Regions from separate parts of the Streptomyces sp. NPDC003247 genome, predicted to be linked through region 2. Evidence: riboswitches for the same ligand, from Rfam matches in the RefSeq annotation. Region 2 holds a riboswitch; the other holds the start of a gene.
The links. A riboswitch is a leader RNA that binds a small molecule or an ion and turns the genes downstream of it on or off. The one in region 2 is predicted to bind cyclic di-AMP.
Positions count from the first base shown of each region.

Region 1 (7,009 bases), 220 kb from region 2:
CGCCGGTGTGGGGTCCGGCTCGGCGTGCCCGGTTCCGTCGAAGGCCGTCGCGCCCGCCGCTCCGGCGAGGGCGAGCGTGGCCGCCGTGCGGAGGGTATGGCCGCCGAGTGAGCGTGGACGGGGCTTGCGGTGCGCTGCCACGTGGGACTGCACGTCCTTTCGTACGACCGCCTCGTCGGTACGGCCGTCAGGCGGGCCGGGGCGTGGGGCCCGTGCCCGCCGGGGGAGCGGACGGACGTACGGCCGCGGGGTGCGGCTGACGCGCCCGGCGGCGGCCCGCACGGGGGAGCGGGACCGCCGCCGGACTCTCGGCGGTGGTGCCCGGCTGCCGTCCCTGGCCGGGGCGGCGGTGGGGAGCCGGTCACCTGGGGCAGGACGCTAGGCCCGTCGGTGTCGGTCAGGTAACGCGATGTGCGGAAGTGACCCGAGCGGACAGCCTGGAGACCGGACGTGCCCGGTGACCCGGTCCGAAGGAATCGACTTCGTGCGGCGCGCTGACCGATGCGGCGAAATCGGATCACATCCGGGCGACGGGCTGCTATGGGACGCATATATGCAAGTGTCGCGACCGGGATGGGCGGGGGTGGTGTCGAGCGCTGTCCGGGCGGCTGGTTAGCATCCGGCTCCATGGACCTACTCATCCATCTTTTCGTCGGCCTCCACATCATCGGCATCGCCGCGCTGCTCGGCGGCTTCCTCACGCAGATGAAGGCGATGGGCCGGGGCACGGCCCGTTTCGTCCCCGCGATGCTGCACGGCGCGGCGACGATGCTGGTCACGGGCGTGGTGCTGGTCGGGCTCAACCAGGCCGACGACCAGCAGGTCAACAACATCAAGATCGGCGTGAAGCTGGCCCTGCTGATCGTGATCCTCGGTCTCGTCTATGTGAAGCGCGACGACGAGAAGGTGGAGAAGCCCCTGTTCGGACTGGTCGGCCTGCTGACCGTCGCCAACATCTTCATCGCCGTCCTGTGGACCTGACGGAGGCACGGCCGGTCATGAGCGCCCCCGTGGCGACGGCCAGCCAGGCCGCCACCGCGATCCACAGCAGCACCTGACCGGGACCCTCCAGCGACGGGGCGTCGACCGCGTCGGCGACGGACAGCGCGGCGACCGCCGTCATGCCCATCGGGAACACCGTCGACCAGCGGCGCATGTCGTAGCGGGGGCGCGGCCACCACAGCTCGGCGACGAGCAGCACGGCGTACCAGAGCAGAGCCAGGACGAGCAGGGCGACGGTCATGGTGCGCAGGACGCCGGCGTCGTCCACGTTCCACAGGTACAGCCCGCCACTCTCGGCCAGCAGGAGCTTCGCACCCGCCAGCGCGGAGATGGCGAGCGCGCCGCCCGCCACCCACTGGTCCCCGGCGCCCTCGGCCACCTGCCGCAGGCTGAACCGGGCCAGCGTCACGACATAGACGGCCAGGCCGAGCCAGAACAGGACGAGCGCGGCGCGGGCGAGCCAGGCCTCCGCCTCGGCCCGTGCGAGCGTCGCGGCCAGTACGGCCAGCCCTTGTGTGGCCACACAACACAGGAACACCGCCCCGGGCATGCGCCGCTCCCAATGCCTCATGACCTCCACCAGCAACACGGGCCACAGCACCGCCGCCAGCGCCAGCAGCGCCTCGGCGAGCGGCTGCCAGCCGAGCGAGGAGATCCGGGCGCCGAGCACGGTGGTCGCCGCGACGGCCGTCAGACCCGCAGGCGTCCCCGCCTCGGCCCGCCACCGCTCGCGCTCCCGCAGCAGCCGTACGGCGAAGTCCACCGCCAGGGCCACCCAGCCGACCCCCGCCAGCGCCAGGGCGGTCAGGGACAGCACGTCGTGCCCCGTCAGGTTCAGGCCGATCGACAGAATGCCGGTCGCCATCACAGCGGCCCCGGCCGCCGGCGGACGCTGCGCCCACCAGGCGCGGAGGGGGGAAGAGCGGGGCATGCGGCCGATGGTAAGGAGCGCCGGGCGGCGCGCGCGGGGGCACGCGCGCAGGAGCGGGGAATTACGCGCGGGCGCAGGACAAGGAGCGGCCTCCCCCACCCCCGCCGACGGTGGGGGAGGGAAGGTCCTGGCAGCCCGTCCGTCAGTAACCCGGACCGCCCGCCGCCCGCCGCCCGCAGTCCGAGTGCCCGCTGCCCGCCGCCCGAGCGCCCCGCGCCCGGTCAGGCCGGTCGCACCACGCTGTGGATCGACGACTCCCCGTCGTAGTACACCGACTCCTCCCGCACGTACGCGCCCGGCTTCGGAGCGTGGATCATCATGCCGTTGCCGATGTAGATCCCGACGTGGCTGACGTCGTCGTAGAAGAAGATCAGGTCGCCCGGCAGGGCATCGGCGAGGGAGACGGTGGTGCCCGCGTCGACCTGGTCGTAGGTGGTGCGCGGAAGGGTGACGCCGGCGGCCTTCCAGGCGGCCTGGGTGAGGCCGGAGCAGTCGTAGGACTCGGGGCCCGTGGCGCCCCAGACGTACGGCTTGCCGATCTGGGCGCGGGCGAAGGCCAGGGCCTTCTCGGCCTTGGTGGTGTACGAGGCGTCCGTGGCCGCGGAGGACGACGAGGAGGTGCCCGACGAGGCGCTCGTGTCCGAGGAGCCGCCGCTCTCCTGCTGTGCGGCCGCGGCCTCCGCCGCCTGCTGCTCGGCCAGTTCCGCCGCCTTGCGGGCGGCCTCCTGCTGCTTCTTCCGCTCGATCGCGGCGAGCCGCTCCTTCTCCTCCGCCGTCAGCTGCGACAGCAGGGAGCGCGCGGTGCCGAGCTTCTTCTGGACGGTGGCCTTGGCCGTCTTGAGGTCGTTCTGCGAGTCGGTGAGCGTCTCGAGGCTCTGCGTGGCCTCCTGACGCTTCTTCATGGTCTCCGACTGCTCGGTGACGTAGTCGTCGACCGCGTCCTTCTGGCGTTCGGTCAGCCGGCCCATCAGCTGGGTCTGGTCGAAGTAGTCCTGCGGGGAGTCCGCGAGGAGGAGGGTCGCCGTGTCGGGTGCGGAGGCGCCGGTGCGGTACTGGGCGGCGGCGAAGGAACCGAGCTGCTCCCGTGCTTCGTTGAGCTTCTGGGTGCGCTGGGCCACGTCGTCGAGGAGGGTGTCGACGCGCTTGCGCTGCTTGGTCGTCTTCTCCTTGGCGGCGTTGTACTTCTCGGTGGCCGACTCCGCCTGGCGGTAGAGGTCGTCGACCTTCTTCTCGACCTCCTCCAGGCTCGGCTTGCCGTCGGTGGAGGGCGCGGCGTTGGCCGTCTGGGAGAGCAGGGCCACCGAGGTGAGGGCGGCGGTGGCGAGGGCGGGTGTGCGTATGCCTGCTACGCGCGTGCCCGAGAGGCGCGGCTTGCGGTGCTGCGACGCCAAGGGAGGCGACTCCTTCCATGTTCCGCCTACCGGGTTAGCTGTCGGGTTCGGGCGGACGGTCGGAAGGGTTGCCCTACGGCCTCGTCCCCGCAGGGAGTCAGGCCGATTCACCCCGGGATCTCGGTGGGTCCCCGGCTCCGGCTGCCCCGTGGGGGCGCGCAGGATTCGGCGGAGGCCGTGCGGCCCGGCGAGGTTCGCCGGTGGGGGTCGTACGGCCTGCCCGGCACGGTAGCCAACTCGTGTGGTGCCTGTGAAGGTTGCTGGGTGATATGCCCGATACATTTTCGTGACCTTCGGCAGGGCGGAGCCGAACCCGGGCAAGAGTGGAGCGATAGATAATGGTTTGCCCCGATTTATGGCAGTGGAGAACGGTCGGATACGAACAGTGACGCTCCCGATCCGGTCGGTGGGTGCCGCCTCGCCCCTGCCGCCCTCGGCGGATCGGGCGGCGGGGGGAAGCGGGATGTTCTCGGGACGGCGGCCGGTTGTCGGTGGGGCACCCTAGACTCGGAGAGCGATGAGCAGCCTCTTTGACGACAGCTTCCTGGCGGACCTCCAGGCCCCGCGCGGCCACGAGGAGGAACCTCCGCCACCGCCCGAGGACGAGCACGCTCCGGAGTCGTTCCCGGACGATCTGTTCGGCGGGAAGTTCGACGTGCCCCCGGACCGGGACGCCCACTACCGCGACGGCGCCCCGCGCCCGGTGATCGACGCGGCCACGCTGCTGGAGGGCCTCAACGACAACCAGCGCGCCGCCGTCGTCCACTCCGGCACCCCGCTGCTCATCGTCGCCGGCGCCGGCTCCGGCAAGACGCGCGTGCTCACCCACCGCATCGCCCACCTCCTCGCCGAGCGGCACGTCCACCCCGGCGAGATCCTCGCGATCACCTTCACCAACAAGGCCGCGGGCGAGATGAAGGAGCGCGTCGAGCAGCTCGTCGGCCCCCGGGCGAACGCGATGTGGGTGATGACCTTCCACAGCGCGTGCGTGCGCATCCTGCGCCGCGAGAGCAAGAAGCTCGGCTTCACGTCCTCGTTCTCGATCTACGACGCCGCCGACTCCAAGCGCCTGATGGCCCTGGTCTGCCGTGATCTGGACCTCGACCCCAAGCGCTACCCGCCGAAGTCCTTCAGCGCGAAGATCAGCAACCTGAAGAACGAGCTGATCGACGAGGAGGACTTCGCCGCCCAGGCCGCCGACGGTTTCGAGAAGACCCTCGCCCAGGCCTACGCCCTCTACCAGTCGCGGCTGCGCGAGGCGAACGCCCTCGACTTCGACGACCTGATCATGACGACGGTCAACCTGCTGCGCGCCTTCCCCGACGTCGCCGAGCACTACCGCCGCCGCTTCCGCCATGTCCTGGTCGACGAGTACCAGGACACCAACCACGCCCAGTACACCCTCGTCCGCGAGCTCGTGGGCACCGGCGAGCACCCCGTCGACGTACCGCCCACCGAGGGCGACGTACCGCCCGCCGAACTGTGCGTCGTGGGCGACGCCGACCAGTCGATCTACGCCTTCCGCGGCGCGACGATCCGCAACATCCTCCAGTTCGAGGAGGACTACCCGGACGCGACGACGATCCTGCTGGAGCAGAACTACCGCTCCACGCAGACCATCCTCTCCGCGGCCAACGCGGTCATCGAGCGCAACGAGTCCCGCCGCCCCAAGAACCTGTGGACCAACGCGGGCACGGGCGCGCGCATCACCGGCTATGTCGCCGACACCGAGCACGACGAGGCGCAGTTCGTCGCCGACGAGATAGACCGCCTCACGGACGCCGCCGAGGCGAAGGCGGGCGACGTCGCCGTCTTCTACCGCACCAACGCCCAGTCCCGTGTCTTCGAAGAGGTCTTCATCCGAGTCGGCCTGCCCTACAAGGTCGTCGGCGGTGTCCGCTTCTACGAGCGCAAGGAGGTCCGGGACGTCCTCGCCTACCTGCGGGTCCTCGCCAACCCGGAGGACGCCGTCCCGCTGCGCCGCATCCTCAACGTGCCCAAGCGCGGTATCGGCGAGCGCGCCGAGGCCATGATCGACGCCCTCTCCCAGCGCGAGAAGATCAGCTTCCCGCAGGCGCTGAAGCGCGTCGACGAGGCGTACGGCATGGCCGCGCGCTCGACGAACGCCGTGAAGCGGTTCAACGCCCTGATGGAGGAGCTCCGCACGATCGTCGAATCGGGCGCCGGCCCGGCGACTGTCCTCGAAGCGGTCCTCGAACGTACCGGCTACCTCGCCGAGTTGCAGGCCTCCACCGACCCGCAGGACGAGACCCGGATCGAGAATCTCCAGGAACTCGCCGCCGTGGCCCTGGAGTTCGAGCAGGAACGCGGCGAGGACAACGCCGGCACCCTGGCCGAATTCCTGGAGAAGGTCGCGCTGGTCGCCGACTCCGACCAGATCCCCGACGAGGACGAGGACGGTTCCGGGGTCATCACCCTGATGACCCTGCACACCGCCAAGGGCCTGGAGTTCCCCGTCGTGTTCCTGACCGGCATGGAGGACGGCGTCTTCCCGCACATGCGCGCCCTCGGCCAGACCAAGGAGCTGGAGGAGGAACGCCGCCTGGCCTACGTCGGGATCACCCGCGCTCGGGAGCGGCTCTACCTGACCCGGTCGGCGATGCGCAGCGCCTGGGGGCAGCCGTCGTACAACCCGCCCTCCCGCTTCCTGGAGGAGATCCCGGCCACCCACGTCGACTGGAAGCGGACGGGCGCGGCCCCGCGCGGGTCCTCCGGTCCGGTGTCCGGGGTGGCGGCCTCGCTGTCCTCGTCCCGCTCGCGTTCCTCGGCGTCCGGCGCGTCCGGCTTCGCCACGCGGCGGACCGCGGAGAAGCCGGTGGTCTCACTGGCCGTCGGCGACCGCGTCACACACGACCAGTTCGGGCTCGGTACGGTCGTCGGAGTGAAGGGCACGGGCGCCAACGCGGAGGCGACGATCGACTTCGGCGACACCAAGCCGAAGCGGCTGCTGCTGCGGTACGCACCGGTGGAAAAGCTGTAGGAGCGGCTCGGGCCGGGCCCCGCGCCCGCGCCTGAAGGCCGTGCACTGCACGTGCACGGAAGGAGCCCCCGCTCGTACGGCGGGGGCTCGGAAGCCGTACGGGTTCCCGAAAGCCTGTGGGGCGGGAGCTGCCGGCCGGAGCCGGGTTACGTCGGGTCGAGGCCGTGGCTGCGCAGCCACGACAGCGGGTCGATCGCCGAGCCGCCGCTCGGCCGGACCTCGAAGTGCAGGTGCGGACCGGTCGAGTTGCCTGAACTCCCGGAGTACGCGATCGGGTCGCCGGCCTTCACGGTCGTCCCGGAGGCGACGCGGTAGCTGGAGAGATGGCAGTACCAGGTCTCCGTCCCGTCCTTCGCCGTCACGATCATCATGTTGCCGTAGGCGCTGTTCCACTGCGTGCGGACGGTGCCGTCGGTCGCGGCCATGACCGTGGTGCCGTAGGAGACCGGGAAGTCGATGCCGGTGTGCTGGGACATCCAGTTGACGCCGGCCTGGCCGTAGTAGGCGCTGAGTCCGTGCTGGCTGACCGGGAGGGCGTACTTGGGGCGCAGCCGCTCCTTGCGGGCCGCCTCGGCCGCCGCCTTCTTCTTCTCGGCCTCCTGCTGCGCCTTGAGGTCGATACGTTCCTGCGTCCGGCTGGCCCGGTCGGCGAAGTCGTCGGCCTCGGCGGTGAGGGTCTCGAGC
Region 1 covers NZ_JBIAPF010000002.1:376,973-383,981, forward strand. Annotated here, with positions in the region: gene ACFYWQ_RS06630 (NlpC/P60 family protein) at 1-141, opposite strand, end outside; gene ACFYWQ_RS06635 (hypothetical protein) at 628-981, shown strand; gene ACFYWQ_RS06640 (tellurite resistance/C4-dicarboxylate transporter family protein) at 959-1,933, opposite strand; gene ACFYWQ_RS06645 (NlpC/P60 family protein) at 2,155-3,324, opposite strand; cyclic di-AMP (ydaO/yuaA leader) riboswitch at 3,333-3,505, opposite strand; gene pcrA (DNA helicase PcrA) at 3,842-6,325, shown strand; gene ACFYWQ_RS06655 (M23 family metallopeptidase) at 6,472-7,009, opposite strand, start outside.
Region 1: linked by a shared signal. The riboswitch ahead of ACFYWQ_RS06645 (NlpC/P60 family protein) and the one ahead of ACFYWQ_RS05575 (transglycosylase SLT domain-containing protein) in region 2 are both predicted to bind cyclic di-AMP.

Region 2 (7,009 bases):
CGGGCCGTGAAGCCCTTGGCGAAGCCGCCGTGGCTCTCCAGCAGCACCTGGGCGGGGGTGCGCAGCCGGGCCGGCAGGATCAGGCCGGTGACGCAGCCGAGTCCGGGGTCGGCGGTGAAGGGCGCGGTGAGTCCGGTCAGCCAGCGCGGGTCGGCGACCACGTCGTCGTCGGTGAAGGCGATCACCTCGCCGCGCGCGGCCTCGACGCCCCGGTTGTGCGCGACGGCGAGACCGGGCACCGGCTCGGTGACGTACCGCACGCGCTCGGCGTACTTGCGTTCGATCAAGTCCCGGGTCGTGCCGGTCACGGGTGCGTTGTCCACGACGACGATCTCGAAGTCGGGGTGGTCCTGGGCGAGCATCGAGTCGAGCGCGTGGGCGAGCTGCCCGGCACGTTCGCGGGTGGCGATCACGACACTGGTGTACGGCACGGAAGGCGCCGCGCCCGCGCTCCCGGACCGCTCGGTCTCCCCGGCGCCGTTGCCGTTCCCCACCCGCTCCGGGGCGATCCGCTCCCGTGCCAGGCCGGCGAGGACCGTCTTCGGGTCGGCGCCCTCCGGGACCCGTCCCAGGAGGGTGCCGACCGGCCGGCCATCCCTCCTGACCAGCAGGAACACTTCACCGTGGGTGACGGGAGGGCTGCCGGGCCCCGGCCTGAGGGTGGCCCCGGGACCCTCCAGGTCCAGCTCGGCGACCTGCACCGGCCCGATGGCGAGGAACCTCCGGATCTCCTGCTCCACGTGTGCGCGGGACATGAACCCCCCTGCTCTCATGAGCCTTCCCCTGCCATGAAGTCCCCTGCCCTCACGGGCACCTCTTGCGATGGCCCCGCGCTGGACCGGCGTCCGACCCGCTCCGAACCGGCGTCCGTCCCGTGCTGAACCGGCGTCCGACCCGTGCGGAACCGGCGTCCACCCCTCGCCGAACGGGCGTCCGCCCCGCCCGTCACGATCGCCGCAACTGCCGCAGCCGCCCCGCGCCCTTCAGCGCCCGTGCCGCCGTCGCCGCCAGCCTCGGCCGGGCCCGTACGAAGTGGTGCGCGCGGCGGGAGGGCTCACGGCTGAGCCAGTGGAGCGCGGCGCCCACCCCCGGACGCGTCCACGCCCCCTCGTACACGGGCAGTTCGCCCGTCTTCAGCGAGTCCTTGTACTCGGCCGCGCCCCGCCCCAGATCGAGCAGGCCGACGCCCTCCGCGGCCGACGCCTCGGCCATCCGCAGATGCAGCACCAGCCCCGGCGAGAACTTCGCGAACTCCGGGTCGTAGGCCGGGAACCAGCAGGCCAGGACGGACGCCGAACGCAGTCCGAAGTGCGCGGCGACGGGCCGCTCACCGGCGTAGAGCACGGACAGCGTGCCGGAGCACTCCGGGGCGCGCGTCTCGGCGAGGGCGTCCACGAGCCGGGTGATCCACTCCTGCGCGAACCGGTCCCGGCGGCCGGTCCTGCGGTACTGAGCCGACTTCCACGCCATGAGCGTGCGCAGCGCGGCCGGGTCGCGCTCGTCGAACACGAACCGCAGCGGCCCGGCCTGGCGGCCCAGCCTGCGTTCCTTCGCGAGCGTCGTCTTCAGGAACTTCGGCGACTGCGCGCGCAGCACGGACTCGTAGGTCTCGTACCCCTTCTCCACGTCGATGACGTAGGAGGCGTACTCGGCGGCCACCTGCGGCAGGAACAGCCCCTGTTCCGCCTCCAGGTTGTCGAAGGCGAAGCTCGACAGGGAACACGCCCGCATCAGTTCGTCCGCGTTCAGCCCGAGGCCCGGGCTCAGGACGGCTCCCTGGGCGTCCGACACGCCGTACGCGAGGGCCTGGCCCCGGCCGAGCCGGCCCCGCTCGTGGGGCAGGAAACCGACCGGCTCGCGCCCCTCGTACACCACCGCCACCCGCGCGCGCGGCCGCACCCGGCCCACGGCGTCGGTGAACTCCGGTTCCATGAACGGATTGCGCGGGACCGCGGACGCGGCGCGCAGCGCGCGCCACCGCTCCCGATCCCCCTCGCCGAGCTCCTCCGGCCCGAGCACACGAACACGTCCACTGCTCAACCTGACCCCCCGATCAAGTCCCCCCTGGACACTTGGACGGTACCGCTCCAGGTAGTTCGGGCGGTAGGTAGCGGAGCATGTTGTTGCCAATCGGTGCAGAGGCCTTTAACCGCCCTGTACCCGGCGTTGCGTGTGAAAGCCGTTTCCGGCCGTCCCTCCCCGTCTTCCCGCGGATCGCCCACAAGGGAAGGTGAGTTGGGGACGGCGGGGATCCGTATTCTCTGATCATGGCCGCACCCTTCGCAGATGCCGCGCGCTGCGCCGCGTACTCCCTCATCGCCACCGACCTGGACGGAACGCTGCTCCGCGGCGACGACACCTTCTCCGACCGGTCCCTCGACGCGCTCGCGCGGGTGGCGGCCGCCGGCGCCCGCCACCTGGTGGTGACGGGCCGCCCGGCACCCCGGGTCCGGCCGCTGCTGGCGAACCTGCACAGCCGGGGACTCGCGGTGTGCGGCCAGGGTGCACAGGTGTACGACGCCGGCGCGGACCGCCTGCTGTGGTCGGTCACCCTGGACCGGGAGCTGGCGGAGACCGCGCTGGGGAAGATCGAGGCCGAGGTCGGCGAGGTGTACGCGGCCGTCGACCAGGACGGCGTCGACGGGCTGACGCTCATCGAGCCGGGCTACCGGATGCCCCACCCGACCCTGCCGGCCCTGCGCGTCGGGTCGCGCGACGACCTGTGGTGCGAGCCCATCAGCAAGGTGCTGCTGCGCCACCCCACCCTGTCCGACGACGAGTTGGCGGCGACGGCCCGCTCGGTGGTCGGTTCGCTCGCGACCGTCACCATGTCCGGGCCGGGCACGGTGGAACTCCAGCCGTGCGGCATCACCAAGGCGACGGGGCTGGCGCTGGCCGCCGAACACCTCGGGCTGAGGCCCGAGGACACGCTGGCCTTCGGTGACATGCCCAACGACATCCCGATGTTCGACTGGGCGGCGCGCGGTGTCGCGATGGCCAACGCCCACCCCGAGCTGAAGGCGGTGGCCGACGAGGTGACGACGTCGAACGAGGACGACGGCGTGGCCGTCGTCCTCGAACGACTCTTCCCCTAGGGCGAGTCCCGTGGGTGTGTCCCGCGGGACACACCCCGCAGGAGCGTGTCCCGCGCCCGGCGTAGGTCAGTACGCGCCGAACACGTTGTCGATGGAGCCGTAGCGCGCGGCCGCGTAGTTGCAGGCCGCGGTGATGTTGGCGACCGGGTCGTACGGGTCGTACGAGGTGCCGGGCACGTGGTACGCGGCGAAGGTCGGGTCGATGACCTGGAGCAGCCCCTTGGACGGGGTGCCCTTGGCCGCGTTGGAGTCCCAGAGGTTGATGGCCTTCGGGTTGCCCGACGACTCGCGGAGGATGTTGCGGTGGATGCCGTTGTACGTGCCCGGGATGCCCCGCTCGGCCATGATCGCGAGCGACTCGCGGATCCAGCCGTCGAGGTTGTCGGGGTACCCGGCGACCGTGGTGGCCGACGTGGTGGTGACCGACGTCGTGGGGGCGGCGGAGGCGCTGGTGGCGGCCATGAACGGAAGGGAGAGCACGGCGGCGCCGGTGCAGACGGCGGCGACGGTGCGGGCGAGGCGGGTGCGGCGGGGCTGAGCGGCAGCAGACATGGCGGAATTCCTCTCCGGCGCCTGCGGGGTGAGCTGTCGGGTTCGGGCGGGGAGGTGCCCGGCCGGCCGCCGTACGGGTACGGCGGCGCGACTTCACCCCTAGCCGGGGCCGTTACGTGCGTGACGTACGGCCCGGCGTTCTACCTGGGTCCCCCGCTCCTGCCGTGCGTGAGTGTTCGTCGATGGGTGGTGAAGGGCGGCGGCAGGATTCGGCGTCCGCCCGACTTGTGGCGGGAACGTATGCGAGAGCACATGTCCGGAACAAGTGGCGGAGTCACACCACACCCCTATTGACCATGATCCGAGCGGTATGGGGTGCTTGATCCTTTGCTGTCGTGAAACGTCAACTGGCTTGGCGCAAAGCGGAGTCACAGGTTTCGGCGTGGGGAGTGAGGTGGGGGTGGGGAGTGAGCCAACTCACCCGTCAGTACAATAGGGGCCAAACGGACAATGAGCCCTAAGTCCTTTGTAAAAGGGCGTGTTGTGCCGGTGAGTCGGCGGCGGGGGTCAGTGGACGGGGCGTGTCGTGCGGTGCAGCCAGGGCGACGCGGCCAGTACGGCCAGGCCGGCGGCGACCGCCATCGCGCCGCTGACGCCGAAGAGGACGGGCCGGGACACGTCGTCGTGGAGCCGCGCCACCTGCGCCTGGATGCCGCCCGCGAGCGCCGCGGAGAGGAACCACAGCGCCGTGGTCCACCCGGCGAACGCGGCCGGGGCGAGCCTGGTGGTGGCCGACAGTCCCGAAGCCTTCACGAGGACGCCGCCGAGGCCGAGCAGCAGGCACGAGCCGACGATCCACCCACCGGACATGGGGTGCGCGTCGCTGCCGCCGTGCCCGCTCGTCGGCACCACCAGCAGCAGGGACGCCGAGCCGCCGAGGACGACCCCGAGTGCGGTCGTGGGCCCGGTGCCCGGCCCGCGGCGGCCCGGCCGCGCCCACAGGAACGCCACCACGGGAGCGAGGGCGGCCTCGGCGGCGCAGAGCGCCGGCAGGTACCAGCTCACCGGGAAGTCGAAGCCGGGGATCGTGGCCCCGGCGCCCGCCGGGGCCGGCAGCAGTGTCGTGGAACATGCCTGGAGGAGCGCGAGGTCGAACGCGGTCGAGGCGAGGAACAGCACGACGCACGGACGCAACCGGCCGCGCTCCCGCGCGGTCACCGCCGGGCTGGTGAACAGCACCGCGAAGCAGGCGACCGGGGCGAGCACCGCGAGCAAGGTGAGCAGGTTCACGACAACGTCAAGGGTGAGCCACCCCGACGCGGCCAGGTAGACCGCGAACGCGGTGACGACCACGGCCCCGGTGACGGCCCGGTGGACCGCCCGGCGTACCGGGGCCGAGCGCGCGAGGGACCGGGGGGAGAGGGCGACCCTGACGGCCGTCGGCGTCGATCGCGGGGTGCGCGTGCGCCTTCGTCCGGTCGGGTGAAGGCTCCCGGTCGGGCGAGGGCGGCCGGTCAGGCTCCCGGTCGGGGGAGGGCTCCCGGTCGGGTGAGGGGGGTCGGTCGGGGGAGGGCTCCCGGTCGGGTGAGGGTGGCCGGTCGGGGGAGGGCTCCCGGTCGGGTGAAGGCTCCCGGTCGGGCGAGGGCGGCCGGTCAGGTGAAGGCGGCCGGTCAGGTGGCGGCGGCCGGTCGCGTACTGCGCCAGGCCGCACGTCATGCCGACCGCGGCCGCCGCGAACCCCCAGTGCCGGCCGTGGTGGTCGCCGAGTCCGCCGATGATCACCGGTCCCGCGAGGGCGCCGAGGCCGAGCGCCGAGCAGTAGAGGGCGAAGTCCGCGTCGCGGCGGTGATCGCCGGCGCGGCGGAGCGTGCCGACCAGGGTGGCGGCGTTCGGCCTGACGAGCCCGGTGCCGGCGACGACCAGGCCGAGGCCCACCCAGGTCGTGCCGGTGGTGGGCACGGCCAGGGCGTAGAGCCCGCAGGCGGTCAGGGCGCCACCCCACAGCACCGAGCGGTACGGGCCCAGGGCGCGGTCGGCGAGCCGGCCGCCGGCGACGGAGGCCAGGTGGACGAGGGCGCCGAGAGCCGCCGCGAGGGGGACGGCGGTCCCGGCCGGCATGCCCAGACCGCCGTGGGCCACCGCGTCGGTGAAGTGGAGGACCAGGACGGCCTGCACCCCGAGGAACGAGAAGCGTTCCCAGGCCGTCAGGCCGCAGAGGGCGAGCAGGCCCCCGGGGCGGCCGGGGAAGCGGCGGCCCGGGACGGCGTCGTCGCGCGGAGGGGGCCGGTCGGCGGATTCGACGTCTACCTCTGCGCTGGACATGAATCACTACTTCCCGGTCAGTCGATAAATGTCCGTTCGTATCGGCTGATCAGAAACATACCGGTCGTGATCGAAAGCCGCTCGGGCTCATCCGGGCTCCTCCCGTCGTCTCCCGGTCGAGCGACGTGGGGGGCCGGGGGACGTGGGGGCTTATCAGTGATCGAAACGTGACCGGATACGCTGACGCGAGTGATGGCAGAGACCTATCGACAAACCGTGTAACCGCGAGTAGACACCAGCAGACAGGAGACCCCTCGTGACCGTCGTCGGGCCGTTCGGGCTGAGCGTGCGGGACCAGGCTCTGGAAGCCGATGTCCAGGCCGGATTGACGGCTGTCGAGGAAGGCTTGCTCGAGGCCACCAAGAGCGAGGTTCCCTTCATCACGGAAGCCGCCCAGCACCTGGTGCGGGCGGGCGGAAAGCGGTTCCGGCCCCTGCTCGTGATGCTCGCGGCGCAGTTCGGCGACCCGTACGCGCCCGGGATCGTGCCGTCGGCCGTGGTGGTGGAGCTCACCCACCTGGCCACGCTGTACCACGACGACGTGATGGACGAGGCGACCGTACGGCGCGGGGTGCCGAGCGCGAACACGCGCTGGGGGAACTCGCTCGCCGTCCTCACCGGGGACTTCCTCTTCGCCCGGGCCTCGCACATCCTCGCCGACCTCGGGCCCGAGGCGGTCCGGGTGCAGGCGGAGGCGTTCGAGCGGCTGGTCACCGGGCAGATCCTGGAGACGGCGGGGCCGACGGACGGGCGGGACCCGGTCGAGCACTACCTCGACGTGCTCGGCGGCAAGACCGGCTCGCTGGTGGCCGTCTCGTGCCGGTTCGGCGCGATGATGTCGGGCGCCGACGAGACGGTCGTGGACGTGCTGACGCAGTACGGCGAGCGGCTGGGAGTCGCCTTCCAGCTCGCGGACGACGTCCTGGACATCGCGTCGGACTCCCACGAGTCGGGCAAGACGCCGGGCACGGACCTGCGGGAAGGAATCCCGACGCTGCCCGTGCTGCGGCTGCGGGAGCGGGCGGAGCGCCTGGCGCTGCCCGAGGACGTGGCACTCTGCGAGCTGTTGGACTCCGACCTGAGCGACGACGCACGGCACG
Region 2 covers NZ_JBIAPF010000002.1:153,986-160,994, forward strand. Annotated here, with positions in the region: gene ACFYWQ_RS05560 (glycosyltransferase) at 1-755, opposite strand, end outside; gene ACFYWQ_RS05565 (GNAT family N-acetyltransferase) at 946-2,019, opposite strand; gene ACFYWQ_RS05570 (HAD family hydrolase) at 2,268-3,095, shown strand; gene ACFYWQ_RS05575 (transglycosylase SLT domain-containing protein) at 3,162-3,647, opposite strand; cyclic di-AMP (ydaO/yuaA leader) riboswitch at 3,653-3,832, opposite strand; gene ACFYWQ_RS05580 (peptide MFS transporter) at 4,155-5,909, opposite strand; gene ACFYWQ_RS05585 (polyprenyl synthetase family protein) at 6,166-7,009, shown strand, end outside.